3 regions of the Kitasatospora sp. NPDC086791 genome follow, and region 3 is predicted to be linked to each of the others. Evidence: riboswitches for the same ligand, from Rfam matches in the RefSeq annotation. Region 3 holds a riboswitch; each other region holds the start of a gene.
What was found. Region 3 has a riboswitch for cobalamin ahead of AB0Q99_RS16305 (cobalamin biosynthesis protein). Riboswitches for the same ligand answer to the same signal wherever they lie in the genome.
Positions count from the first base shown of each region.

Region 1: linked by a shared signal. The riboswitch ahead of AB0Q99_RS03930 (HoxN/HupN/NixA family nickel/cobalt transporter) and the one ahead of AB0Q99_RS16305 (cobalamin biosynthesis protein) in region 3 are both predicted to bind cobalamin.
Region 2: linked by a shared signal. The riboswitch ahead of AB0Q99_RS07725 (iron ABC transporter permease) and the one ahead of AB0Q99_RS16305 (cobalamin biosynthesis protein) in region 3 are both predicted to bind cobalamin.

Region 1 is NZ_JBFBOC010000001.1:867,199-871,571, reverse strand. It holds gene AB0Q99_RS03945 (ATP-binding protein) at 1-172, shown strand, start outside; gene AB0Q99_RS03940 (hypothetical protein) at 148-1,845, opposite strand; gene AB0Q99_RS03935 (metalloregulator ArsR/SmtB family transcription factor) at 1,902-2,285, opposite strand; cobalamin riboswitch at 2,368-2,582, shown strand; gene AB0Q99_RS03930 (HoxN/HupN/NixA family nickel/cobalt transporter) at 2,614-3,729, shown strand; gene rpmG (50S ribosomal protein L33) at 3,791-3,955, opposite strand; gene rpmB (50S ribosomal protein L28) at 4,083-4,319, shown strand; gene rpsN (30S ribosomal protein S14) at 4,319-4,373, shown strand, end outside.
Region 2 is NZ_JBFBOC010000003.1:161,261-165,633, forward strand. It holds gene AB0Q99_RS07705 (amino acid ABC transporter ATP-binding protein) at 1-183, shown strand, start outside; gene AB0Q99_RS07710 (CGNR zinc finger domain-containing protein) at 312-902, shown strand; gene sodX (nickel-type superoxide dismutase maturation protease) at 899-1,342, opposite strand; gene sodN (superoxide dismutase, Ni) at 1,520-1,915, shown strand; cobalamin riboswitch at 2,017-2,165, shown strand; gene AB0Q99_RS07725 (iron ABC transporter permease) at 2,258-3,337, shown strand; gene AB0Q99_RS07730 (ABC transporter ATP-binding protein) at 3,334-4,173, shown strand; gene AB0Q99_RS07735 (ABC transporter substrate-binding protein) at 4,192-4,373, shown strand, end outside.
Region 3 is NZ_JBFBOC010000010.1:48,124-52,496, reverse strand. It holds gene AB0Q99_RS16315 (putative cobaltochelatase) at 1-53, opposite strand, end outside; gene AB0Q99_RS16310 (cobyric acid synthase) at 50-1,588, opposite strand; gene AB0Q99_RS16305 (cobalamin biosynthesis protein) at 1,585-2,571, opposite strand; cobalamin riboswitch at 2,754-2,914, opposite strand; gene AB0Q99_RS16300 (prolyl oligopeptidase family serine peptidase) at 3,226-4,338, shown strand.

The DNA.
Region 1 (4,373 bases), on a different contig from region 3:
GGCCGCCGACTGCGCCCGGCGGGCCGAGGAGCGGAGCCAGGTCGCGAAGGAGGCGCAGGCGCACACCCTGCTGGTCAGCCTCGCGGCGGAGCTCGGTGACCGGGAGCTGGCGGAGCGCAGCCGGGCGCGGCTGGGGGAACTGACCGGTCAGGGCCCGGACGAGGGCCCCTGAGGCCCGGTGGTGAACGAGACCCGGGTGCGGTGCCCGCCGGTGCGGACGGTGAGTCCGTGCCCGGGGAGGCCGGCCGGGTCGCCGCCGTCGGCGAGCCAGCAGGCCACGGCGGAGCCGAGCAGCAGCGGGTCGATGCCGGGGTCCGGGTCGCCCCAGCCCGGTTCGGCGCGGGCCTCCAGCAGCAGGCCGGTGCGCAGCCGGAGCAGGTGGCGGGCCGGGCCGAGGGCGGCCACCGCGACGGCGAGGCCGGGGAGTTCGGCGGCCGCGTCGGCGAGCCAGCGGGTGGCGGGGTGCTCGGCGCGGACCTCGGTGCGGGCCAGCACCTCCGCGGTGTAGCGCAGGGCGTCGCCCGGGTGCTCGTCGGTGAGCGCGTGGAAGCCGCGCGGGGTGTGGTCGGCCGGGTCGAAGGGGTAGCGCCGCAGGCTGACCTCGGTGCCCTCGCTCTCGCCCTCGACGTCGTACGCGGTGGGCCCGTCGGTGGTGCCGGGGCGTGGGACGGGCTTGGGGTAGGGCGGCAGGACCGGTTCCTCCCCGGGTTCGTCCAGGCCCTCCAGGAAGGAGTAGAGCAGCGGGCGCAGCAGTTCGGCGGACCGGCCGCGCCGGCTGAGCGAGCGCTCGGTGAGCGGGCGCAGGTCGGCCGGGTCCTGGTCGTGCAGGGCCAGGGCGAGCTGGGCGGCGAGGTCGCCGTCGGGGTCGAGCACCGGGGCGGTCTGGCCGAAGGCGTAGCCGGGGGAGCGCGGGTCGAGTTCGGCGGCGCCGGTGGCGACCAGCACGGTGGGCCGTTCCAGCGCGGCGCCGTAGACGGAGACCGAGCCGTGGTCGCCGATCAGGCAGTCGGCGGCGACCAGGGCGGCCTGCCAGCCCTGGTGCGGCGGGATCAGCCGCAGGCCCATCCGGCGGGCGGTGTCGAGCAGTGCCTCGGGGTCGTGCCGGCTCCAGATGTTGGGGTGCAGGACGAGGGCGACGGTGTACTCGTCGGCGGGCAGCCGGCGGACCAGGCGCCGGGGCAGGTCGGGGCGGCGGCCGAATAACGAGTGCTCGCTCCAGGTCGAGTTGACGACGACGAGCCGTCGGCCGTCGACGGCGCCGAGCGCGGCGCGGTAGGCGTCGCGGGAGCGCCGGCTGCGCAGCATCCGGTCGAAGCACGGATCGCCGACGACCCGGGCGACGTCCAGCGCCTCGGGGCAGGAGGTCCGCAGGCGGTCCAGCTGTTCGGGGTGGGAGAGGCCGAGGACGTCGACGAACACCCGTCCGCGGTGGGTGAGTTCGTTGCGGGAGAGGCCGGCGGAGCTGACCGTGTCGCCGGTGGACTCGGCCACCAGGCGGTTGTAGCCGGCGCCGTGCGGGAGGACGACGAGCCGGGCGTCCAGGCGGTGCATGGAGGAGTGGACGGCGCAGGCGACGGCCAGGTCGAAGCGGTGCCGGACGGCGTCCTCCCAGTCCAGCACGGTGAAGCCGGGCAGGCCGTGCAGGTACTCGTCCAGGGCGCGGTCGGCGAAGGCGGAGCCGGGGTTGACGGTGAAGTACCGGGCGATGCCGTCCGGGTTCAGCAGGGTGAGGACGTCCAGGACGCGGGTGGCCGAGGTGAGGGTGCGGGCGACCGCCAGCACGCGGGCACTGACCGGTCGGGTGTTCCAGCGGTCGGCGGGCCAGGCGTGGGGGTGGGACGGCACGCCATGATCGTACTCATCCGGGGTGCGGCCCGGGAGGGGTGTTCCCCGAGTGTCGGTCAGCCCGCGGCGGCGGTGGGCTCGTGGTGCTCGGCGGCGGCGCACTCGTCCAGGAGGGGGCGCATGGCCTCGTCCACGAGCCGGTAGCGCACCACACGTCCGTCCTTGTCGCCGGTGACCACCCCGGCCGTGCGGAGCAGCCGCAGGGCCTGGGAGACGGCGGGGTCGCGCATGCCGGTGGCGACCGCGAGGTCGGTGACGGCGAGCGGGCCGGCCCGGTGCAGGGCGAGCAGCAGGGCGAGCCGGCCGGGGTCGGCGAGCAGGGAGAAGCGCTCGGACCAGGACCGGACGTGCGCGGTGTCGCCGATCGCGGCGATGGCCTCGCAGACCCGGTGCCCGTCGATGGTGCGGTGGCCCGCGCGGTCGGCCGGTACGAGATGCATGCGGACATTCTTGCAGGCGGGGGCCTGTGATCCTGAACACCTGCGCAGGTGCGCAGCCTTGCATGGGTCGGGGCGGGACCCCTACCGTGTAGCCCGCCGTGGTGCTCGGGAAGACCGGTGACGGACCCTCAGGGGTCCGGATTCCGGAGCGGCCCTCGCCACTGTGATCGGGTCATTCCTTCGCCCGCGACGGAATGCGGTCCGTGTCCACGACGCCACTGGGTGCCTCGCGCCCCCGGGAAGGCGGACCCGGATGTCCCGTAAGCCAGGAGACCGGCCACGGCACTTCACGAAGTGATTCCACGAGGTGTTGGAGCGTGATCCGGAGATGACCCTGCCCGAAACCGCCGCCGCGAACGCGAAAGCGGTCCCGTCAGTGCTGCCCACCTTCCGGTGGAGACGCGAGGACACCGTCCGTACGGCCGGGTTGATGGGGGTGATCCTGGCCATGCACGTGGTGGCCTTCGGGACCCTGATCTTCCTGGTGGCGCCGGAACGGTACGCGGTCGGAACCCAGGTCTTCGGGGTGGGCCTGGGCATCACCGCCTACACCCTCGGCATGCGGCACGCGTTCGACGCCGACCACATCGCGGTGATCGACAACACCACCCGCAAGTTGATGGCGGACGGCAAGCGGCCGGTCTCGGTGGGCTTCTGGTTCGCCCTCGGGCACTCCTCGATGGTGGTCCTGATGGCGGCCCTGGTGGCGGGCGGCGCGCAGCTGGCCAACACGCTGATGGACGACGAGTCGACCACCCACAAGTGGCTCGGCGTGGTCGGGACGACCACCTCCGGCGTGTTCCTCTACCTGATCGGCGCGCTCAACCTGGCGGCGCTGCTCGGCATCGTCAAGGTGTTCCGGGCGATGCGGGCCGGGCAGTACGACGAGGCGGAGCTGGAGGCGCACCTCGACTCGCGGGGCTTCATGGCCCGGGTGCTGAACCGGGCGACCCGCTCGATCACCCGGCCCGGGCAGATGTTCCCGGTCGGCATGGTGCTGGGCCTGGGCTTCGACACCGCAACCGAGGTCACCCTGATGGTGATGGCGGGTTCGGGCGCGGCCTCCGGGCTGCCCTGGTACGCGATCGTCTGCCTGCCGCTGCTGTTCGCGGCCGGGATGAGCCTGTTCGACACCCTGGACGGGACGTTCATGAACTTCGCCTACCAGTGGGCCTTCGCCAACCCGGTGCGCAAGGTGTACTACAACCTGACCATCACGGGGCTGTCGATCGCGGTGGCCTTCATCATCGGCACCATCGAGCTGGTCGGCGTGCTGCACGAGAAGTTCGACCTGACCGACCCGGTGAGCGGCTGGATCGCGGACATCTCGCTGGACAACGTCGGCTACGCGATCGCCGGGCTGTTCGTGGTGGTCTGGGCGGTGGCGATCGGGTACTGGAAGCTCGCCGAGGTCGAGAAGCGCTGGACGCCCGAGGAGGCGTGAGCCGACGGGCCGCCGAACGGCGCCTCCCCGCCCGGGAAGGCGCCGTTCCGTGCGTGCGTGGTCAGCGCTCCTCGCGGAAGTCGACGTGCCGGCCCGCGACCGGGTCGTACTTGCGCAGGACCAGCCGGTCCGGATCGTTGCGGCGGTTCTTGCGCGTCACGTACGTGAAGCCGGTTCCGGCGGTGGAGCGGAGCTTGATGACGGGGCGCAGTTCGCTGCGGGCCATGGGGTGTCCTCCTGGTGCGTCGGGGCTGTGGCGTGCCGGATCGAGACCGTACACCGAAATGGAAGTCATTTTCATCTGGTGTAACGTGAGCTCCGTCCCGCCCATTCCCGGACGCCAGGGAGCGCCCATGTCCGCCCGCTGCCAACTCACCGGCCGGCGACCCGGCTTCGGCAACGCGATCTCGCACTCGCACCGCCGCACCGGCCGCCGCTTCGACCCCAACATCCAGCGCAAGCGCTACTGGCTGCCCGGCGAAGGCCGGTACGTCCGGCTCGCGCTGAGCGCCAAGGGCATCCGCACCGTCGACGTGATCGGCATCGAAGCCGCCGTCGCCCGCATCCGGGCCCGGGGGGAGAAGGTCTGATGGCCAAGCAGAGCAAGATCGCCAAGAACGAGCGGCGCCGCGCCGTCGTCGCCC
Region 2 (4,373 bases), on a different contig from region 3:
GGCCTCGCCGAGGAGGGCATGACCATGGTGGTCGTCACCCACGAGATGGGCTTCGCCCGCGAGGTCGGTGACGCACTGGTGTTCATGGACGGCGGTGTGGTGGTCGAATCCGGCACCCCCCGCGACGTCCTCACCGACCCGCAGCACGAACGCACCAGGGCCTTCCTCTCCAAGGTCCTCTGATATCCCCACCGTTGATATCCCCACCGTCGGCGCCCGGCAGGCAGCTCCTGCCGGGCGCCGACGTTTTCCCCGCTCGGGTAATAGGCTGGAAGCAGTCAGCCCGTTACCGATTTTCTGGAAGGACCGCCGTGGAGCTCGCCTCGTACGCCGATCTCGCCGTTCGGCTGGTGAACACCGAGGAGCCCGAGCGCGGCACCGACACGCTGACCTCCGTGGACGCGGTGCGCGCCCTGTTCTCCGACTCGTCGCGGGCCGCCGCGCTCGCCGACGAGTCCGATCTGCCCCGGCTGCGGGCGGTGCGGACCCGGCTGCGCGGGGTCTTCGAGGCCGCCGCCGAAGGGGACGAGGTCCGGGGGGTCGACCTGCTGAACAGTCTGCTGATGGAGTACCCCGTCAGCCCGCTGATCTCCGGGCACGACTACCTGGACGACGCCGGACGGCCGCGCTGGCACCTGCACCTGGCCGACAACTCGGCGACCGCCACCGCGCACTTCAGCGCGGTCGCCTGCATGGGCCTGGCCGTCCACCTGACCGAGCTGGGCGCCGACCGGCTGGGCATCTGCCAGGCCGCGCCCTGCCGCAACGCCTACCTGGACACCTCGACCAACCGCTCCCGCCGCTACTGCTCGGACCGCTGCGCGACCCGGGCCAACGTCGCCGCCTACCGGGCCCGCAAGCGCCAGGAGGCGGAGGCGGCGCTCAACGCCGGAACCGGCTAGAGCTCCTCGACCCGGACGCCGAGGCGGCGGGCCAGGCCCGGCACCCGGGCCAGCCGCGGGGTGAGCAGCAGCCGCTCCAGCCGGCGCCCCGGCGCCAGCCAGGCCGGGCTCGGGCGCAGCCGCAGCAGCGCCCGGCCGAGCACCAGCTCGTCCGGGACCGCGCCGTAGCTGCGGCTGTCGCTGTCCACCGGGCGGTTGTCGGACAGCAGCCACCAGCCGCCGGGCCTCCGCTCGACGGCCCGCTTCAGCACCAGCAGGTCCTGCTGGAAGGGGTGCCGGAAGAGCACCACGGCCCCCGGTCGGATCGGCGCGCCGTAGCGGACCAGCAGCCGGTCGCCCTCGTACAGGGTCGGGACCATCGACCGGCCCGCCACGTCGACCAGCCCGAACGGCAGCACGCCGCTCCGGGCCCGGCCCTCCGGTTCCGCGCTCCGCGCCACGACTCCTCCTCCCGCACCGCCGGCCCCCAGTCTGCCGTACGGGCCGCCACCTGCCCGATGCCCGGATTACCCCGGTTCCGGGTCCGTCTTTTGCCCTAGGCCCACCGCCCGATCGCGAAACCGCGCGGGCGGAAGGGTAATCTCGGGCGCGGGAAGACGATCTAAGGAAGGACTCCCATGTTCTCTCGTCTGTTTGCACCGCGTGCCACCGCTCACGCCCACTGTGACCTGCCCTGTGGCGTGTACGACCCGGCGCAGGCCCGGATCGAGGCCGAGTCCGTCAAGGCCACCCAGGAGAAGTACCAGGCCAACGAGGACCCGCACTTCCGCGCCCGCGCCGTCATCATCAAGGAGCAGCGCGCCGAGGCCGTCAAGCACCACATCTCGGTGCTGTGGAGCGACTACTTCAAGGCCCCGCACTTCGAGAAGTACCCGCAGCTGCACCAGCTGATCAACGACACCCTGAAGGCCGCCTCGGCCGCCAAGGCGTCCACCGACCCGGCCACCGGCCAGGCCCTGCTGGACCTGATCGCCGAGGTCGACAAGATCTTCTGGGAGACCAAGCAGGCCTGAGCCTGACGCGTCGCCACCCGACCGCCCCCGTCCGCACCGCCGGACGGGGGCGGTCGTGCGTTCGCGTCCGGAGCGAACGTGCGGGGTGAGACCGGTAAGGGTTGCCTGCCCTGAGTGGCTGTTATGCTGCCAGGGCGTCCGAGGGGGAAGTCCGGTGTGAATCCGGCGCTGACCCGCAACGGTGAGCACGGCCCGTCCCAGCGGTGCGGCCGCGCCAGCCCGATCGCCCCCGGCCGCTGACCTCCCGACAACTCGCCGCGGACTGCGAGGGGAACGGCGCCCCGGCACGCCTCCGGCCCGCGCCCGCCCCGGCGCACCCGCGGCCCGAGGCAAGGCGCACCCGTGAACCGCGCACCCGCGAACGGCGCGGTCGGCCCGCCCGACCGCCGCATACCCGCGCTCCCGCTCGCCGTCGGCCTCGCCGCCGCCCTGTTGCTCTCCCTGGTCTGCGGGGTCGCCTTCGGCTTCTCCGGGATCGGGCTCCCCCGCGTGCTGCGGCTGCTGGGCGCCGGGCTGACGGGCGGTCGGCTGGAGGCGGACGAGGCGGCCGCGTACGCCATCGTCTGGGAGATCCGGCTGCCCCGCACCGTGCTGGCCGCCGTGGTCGGCGCCGGGCTCGCCGCCACCGGGGTCGCCGTGCAGGCGCTGGTGCGCAACGCGCTCGCCGACCCCTTCGTCCTCGGCATCTCCTCCGGCGCGGCCGTCGGCGCCAACGCCGTCCTGCTGTTCGGCGCCTTCGCCTCGCTCGGGGTCTGGGCGGTCTCCGCCTCCGCCTTCGGCTCCGCGCTGGTCGCGATGGCGCTGGTCTACCTCGCCGCCCGCACCGCGTACGGGCTCACCCCGCTGCGGCTGGTGCTCACCGGCACCGCCCTCTCCCACGGCTTCGCCGCCACCACCACCCTGATGGTCTTCGCCGCCGACCGCGGCGAGGCCGCCCGGAGCGCCATGATGTGGCTGCTCGGCAGCCTCGGCGGCGCCACCTGGGGCTCGGTGCCGATCGCCGCCGGCACCGTGCTGGCCGGCCTGGCCCACCTCGGCTGCGCCGCCGGACGGCTGGACGGGCTCGCCATGGGGGACGAGACCTCCGCCGCGCTCGGCGTGGACCCGGACCGGCTGCGCCGGGAGCTGTTCGTGGTGACCGCCGCCGTCACCGGCACGGTGGTCGCGGTCAGCGGGGCGATCGGGTTCGTCGGGCTGCTGGTGCCGCACCTGGCCCGGATGCTGGTCGGCGCCGCGCACCGCCGGGTGCTGCTGGTCGCGCCGCTCGCCGGGGCGCTGCTGCTGGTCTGGGTGGACATCGCCTCCCGCACCCTGCTGGCGCCCGCCGAACTGCCCGTGGGGGTGTTCACCGCCGTGCTCGGGGTGCCCGTCTTCCTGCTGATGATGCGCCGGCGCGGCCACGCCTTCGGAGGCCGATCGTGACCGGACCGAGCGGCCCCGCCGACCCTACGGCGGCCCAGGACCTCGACGTCGACACCGTCTCGGTGGAGCTGGCCGGCGCCCGGCTGGTCCACGAGGTGAGCCTGGCGGCGGCCGCCGGGCAGGTGGTCGGACTCGTCGGGCCGAACGGCAGCGGCAAGTCGACCCTGCTGCGCTGCGTCTACCGGGTGCTGAAGCCGGCCGGCGGCGCCGTCCGGCTGGCCGGCGACGACCTGCACGCGCTCTCCGCCCGCGCGAGCGCCCGCCGGGTGGCCGCGCTGACCCAGGAGCACTCCGCCGAGTTCGACTTCACGGTGGCCGAGGTGGTCGCGATGGGCCGGCTGCCGCACCGGCGCGGGTTCGGCGCCCCGGCCGACGGGGACCGGGAGCGCTGCGCCGAGGCGCTGCGCAAGGTCCGGGCCGGCCACCTCGCCGAACGGGGCTTCCTGAGCCTGTCCGGGGGCGAGAAGCAGCGGGTGCTGTTCGCCCGCGCGCTGGTCCAGGAACCGCGCCTGCTGGTGCTCGACGAACCCACCAACCACCTGGACATCGCCCACCAGTTGGAGGTCCTGGCGCTGGCCCGCGAGGCCGGTCCGACGGTGCTCACCGCGCTGCACGACCTCAACCTGGCGGCGGGCCACTGCGACCTGCTGTACGTGCTGCGGGCCGGCCGGATCGTCGCCTCCGGGCCGCCCCGCGAGGTGCTCCGGCCCGCCCTGCTGGCCGAGGTGTTCGGCGTCCGGGCCACCCCGGTCCGGCACCCGGGGACCGGCGCCGTCCAGTTGCTGTTCGACCGCCTCGACCCTTCCGCCCCGCTCGACCGCTCCCCCGGAGCCTGAACCACCGAAGGAACCACCGTGCGCACCAAGGCCGTTGCCACCACCGCCCTGCTCGCCCTCGGGCTCACCGCCTGCGGTGCGGAGATCGCCCCGAAGGAGACCGCCGGCGGCTCCGCCCACTACCCGGTGACCGTCGAGAACTGCGGCGACCGGCTGACCTTCGCGCGGAAGCCCGCCCGGGTGGTCACCAACGACGTCAA
Region 3 (4,373 bases):
CGCAGGTCGGCCATGCCGACGATCGCGGTGAACGGATAGCGGACCTCAGTCATGCGTCACTCCCAGGTGCCCCGGGCGCCAGGAACGGCAGCGATCCGGCCGCCGGCACCCCGCCCTCGATCAGCTTCCACAGCGCGTCGGTGTCCGCGTGCTCCTCGATCAGGTCGCCCAGCCGGTCCAGCCGGGCCTCGCGCGCCGCGGCGAACGAGGTGTCCGGCGCCGGGACGAACGCCCGGCCGGACAACTCGGCGACCTCGCGCAGGAGTTCACGGCGGAAGCCGTCGTTCTCCAGCACTCCGTGCCAGGTCGTGCCCCAGACCGGGCCGACCCGGCAGCCGTCCAGGCCCTGCCCCCGGCCGTCGGAGACGAACGGCTCCCCGCCCTCCACGGTCACCACCCCGTGGTGGATCTCGTAGCCCTCGACCCGGTGCCCGGCGGCCTCGCCGACCGGCCGCGCCAGCACCTTCCCGGTGCCGAAGCGCACCTGCGTCGGCAGCAGGCCGAGCCCCTCGACGGCGCCCGCCCTGGACTCCACCTCGTCGACGATCCCGCGCGCCAGCATCTGGTAGCCGCCGCACACCCCGAGGACCGGCAGTCCGGCGGCCGCCCGCGCCTTCAGCGCCGGCTCCAGGCCGCGCTCGCGCAGCCAGGCGAGGTCCGCCACGGTGGCCCGGGTCCCGGGCAGCACCACCAGGTCGGCGTCGGCCAGTTCCTCCGGCCGGGTGGCCCAGCGCACCAGCACGCCCGGTTCCTGCGCCAGCGCGTCCAGGTCGGTGAAGTTGGACAGCCGGGGGAAGCGCACCACGGCGACCCGCAGCACGTCCGCGCCGAGCGGCCCGCGCCCGTCCACCCGGTCCACCACGGTCGACAGGTCCAGCGAGTCCTCGGCGTCCAGCCAGAGCCCGGGCAGCATCGGCAGGGTGCCCAGCACCGGACGGCCGGTCAGCCCGTGCAGCATCTCCAGCCCGGGCGCCAGCAGCCGCGCGTCGCCGCGGAACTTGTTGACGAACCAGCCCGCCACGTGCCGCTGGTCCTCCGCCGACAGCAGCGCCAGCGTCCCGTACATCGCCGCGAACACGCCGCCGCGGTCGATGTCCCCGACGACCACCACCGGCAGCCCGGCGGCCGTCGCCAGGCCCATGTTGGCGATGTCGCGGTCGCGCAGGTTGATCTCGGCGGGCGAGCCGGCGCCCTCGCAGACGACCACCTCGTAGCGGCGGCGCAGATCGGCCAGGCACTCCAGGGCCCGCTCCAGCAGGACGGGCTTGCGCTCGCGGTAGTCCAGCGCGCCCACCTCGGCGACCGGCCGGCCCAGCAGCACCACCTGGCTGCGGCCGTCCGCGCCGGGCTTCAGCAGCACCGGGTTCATCGCCGCCTCCGGCTCGACCCGGGCGGCCTGCGCCTGCATCGCCTGCGCGCGGCCGATCTCGGCGCCGTCCGCGGTGACGAAGGAGTTCAGCGACATGTTCTGCGCCTTGAACGGCGCGACCCGGACCCCTTGACGGGCCAGCCAGCGGCAGATGCCGGCCGTCACCACGCTCTTGCCCGCGTCCGAGGTCGTCCCCGCGACCAGCAGCGCGTTCGTCATGCCCTTCCCCTCTTCCCCAGGAGCGCGCGCAGCAGGACGTGCCCCGCGACCGTCGTACCCAGCGCCAGCGCACCCACCCGCCGGGAGAGTGCGCAGGCCCGCTCGATGTCGTCCACCGTCACCGGCCGCAGCTCCGCGCCCAGCACCGGCCGGTGCTCCACGCGTTCGCCGTACCGCAGCGTTCCGCCCAGCCGCACGCCGACGGCGCCGGCGAACGCCGACTCCGCCTGACCCGCGTTCGGACTCGGGTGCGCGGAGCCGTCGCGCCGCCAGACCCGCCAGGCCGTCCGGGGCTGCGGGGCGGCGGCGACCGTCAGCAGCGCCGTGAGCCGGGCGCCCGGCCAGCCGGCCAGGTCGTCCAGCCGGGCCGAGGCCCAGCCGAACCGGAGGTGGCGCGGTGAGCGGTGGCCCACCATGGCGTCCAGGGTGTTCACCGCGCGGAAGGCCAGCAGCCCGGGCGTGCCCGCGAGGGCGCCCCAGGTCAGCGCGTTCACCACGGCGTCGGCGGTGTTCTCGGCCACCGACTCGACCACCGCGCGGGCGATCTGCTGCTCGTCCAGCGCGCTCGGGTCCCGCCCGCACAGGTGCGGCAGCCGTTCCCGCGCGGCCCGCAGGTCGCCGTCCTTCAGCGCGCGGCCGACGGTACGGGCCTCCCGGGTCAGCGAGGTGCCGCCGAGCACCGTCCAGGTCGCGGCCGCCGCCAGCGCCGCCCGGCCCAGCGGGCGCCGGCCCACCGTACGGTCCAGGGCGAGCGCGCCCGCCGCGACCGCGCCCACGCACAGCGCCGTGTACCCGGCCCCGGCGGCCCGGTCGTCGCGCCACAGCCGCCGCTCCAGCCGGGTCGCGGCACTGCCGAAGGCGGCCACCGGGTGGCCCCGGCGCGGATCGCCGTAGCGGGCGTCGGCGGCGTGGCCCGCGACGGCGCCCAGCGCGAACCAGGCGGCGCGGGCGAGCGGACGCCCGGTCAGGGCGCGGTGGGTCATCGGCCGCACGTCAGGAGGCGGAGTGCCGGAAGGCTCCGCGCCGGAAGGCCGGGCCCGGGCAGAGCGTGCGCCGGAAGGCCGTGCACGGGACGGCCGCTCGGGGTCCGGCGGGGCGGGGCAGCCTGCATCGCGTGCGTGTCCTCACTCAGGGTCCGCGCCCTGGATCGACGTAGCGGGGGCGAGAGTCTCCTGGCTTCCGGGTCGGACGCACCTCCGGAGCCTTCCAGCGGCTTCTGACGGCCCGCCGTGGCCCCTCCCGGCCGTCGGCGGGCAAGGAGGGAATTCCGAGTGTGCTCCCCGGTGACAGTGGCGGGACCGCGCCGGACTCGCACCGGCTTCCTCTCCATGCCTCCGATTGGCCCCAGGATCCCATCACGCGGCCGAACCGGGAGTCAACCGAGGTCACGGAGGGGTTGGTCACACGCGACACCGGCTGACGGCCCGTGGGGTCACCCGGCGCGGCACCGCCCCGGCGCCCGGCCGCTCCGTGCGTCCGGGCGCCGGGGCCGCGCCCCGGTCCGCCCCCGCCGCGCGGTGGCACGCGCCGCGGGGAGGGTGACCCGGACGGGCCAGCCCGGTGGCCGGGCGGGCGGGGCGCCGGTGGACTGGTGTACGACCACCGTCCGGTCCGAGACCAACAGAGCGGGGAACGATATGCGCTGGGGAACCGCTGCCGTCGTGGCGGCCGCCGCCGTCGGAGCCGGTGCCGCCGTCCTGGTGATCGGCCGCCGGGCCTCCGAGCGGATGGTCCGTCCGGTGACCGTCGTCCAGGAGTCCGGGCCGGTCCTGGTCCGCAGTCTCGGCGCCGGGTGGATCACCTTCACCAGCAGCCCCGAGAGCCTGAACCCCGGTCGCTGGGCGGTCGAGTGGGAGGACGGCGGTCACGCCGTCGTCGAGGAGGTCCTGCACAGCGACGAGCAGGGCGTCACCCGTCGGCTGGTCCGCGCCGACCGGGGCACCCTCGCTCCCGGCACCGCGGTCCGTTTCACCCCCCGCGTCCACCTCGGCGACCCCACCCGGGCCCTCGGCCTCGCCTACACCGAGACCGCCGCGGACGGCGAGCTCGGCGCCCTCCCCGCCTGGTACCTGGACGGCAAACGCGGCACCTGGGTGATCCTGGTGCACGGCCCGGAGGCGGACCGCCAGCAGACCCTCCCGGTGCTGCCCGTCCTCGACCGCCTCACCCTGCCCGCCCTGGCCGTCACCTACCGCGGCGACGAGGGCGCCCCCGCCTCCCCGGACGGGTACAGCCACTTCGGCGAGACCGAGTGGCGCGACGTCGAGGCGGCGGTCCGGCTGGCGCTCGACACCGGCGCGAGCCGGGTGATCCTCTACGGCTGGTCGGTCGGCGCCACGACGGTCCTGCGGACCGCGGCCCGCTCCGACCGATCCCACGCCGTCAGCGGCCTGATCCTCGACTCGCCGGTCCTCGACCTGCCGGCCGCCGCCCGCCGCGACGCCGAACGCCTGGGCTTCCGCGGCACCGCCGCCGACCTCGGGGCGCTCGCCGCCCGGGGCCGCACCGGCATCGACCTCGCCGACTTCTCCCGCCTCGCCGAGGGCGCCGACCTGCGCGTCCCCACCCTCCTCCTGCACAGTCCCGCCGACCGGGTCTCGCCGTTCCGCAGCGCCGAACGCCTCGCCGCCGCCCGCCCCGACGTGGTCAACCTCCAGGTGTTCCCGGGCGCGGACCACGGCACCCTCTGGAACTCCGACCCCGACCGCTACACCGAACTCCTCCGCCGCTGGCTCACCCCCCTCCTCTGACGCCCGGGCTCGTTCCCCCCTTCTCTGCCGTCCAG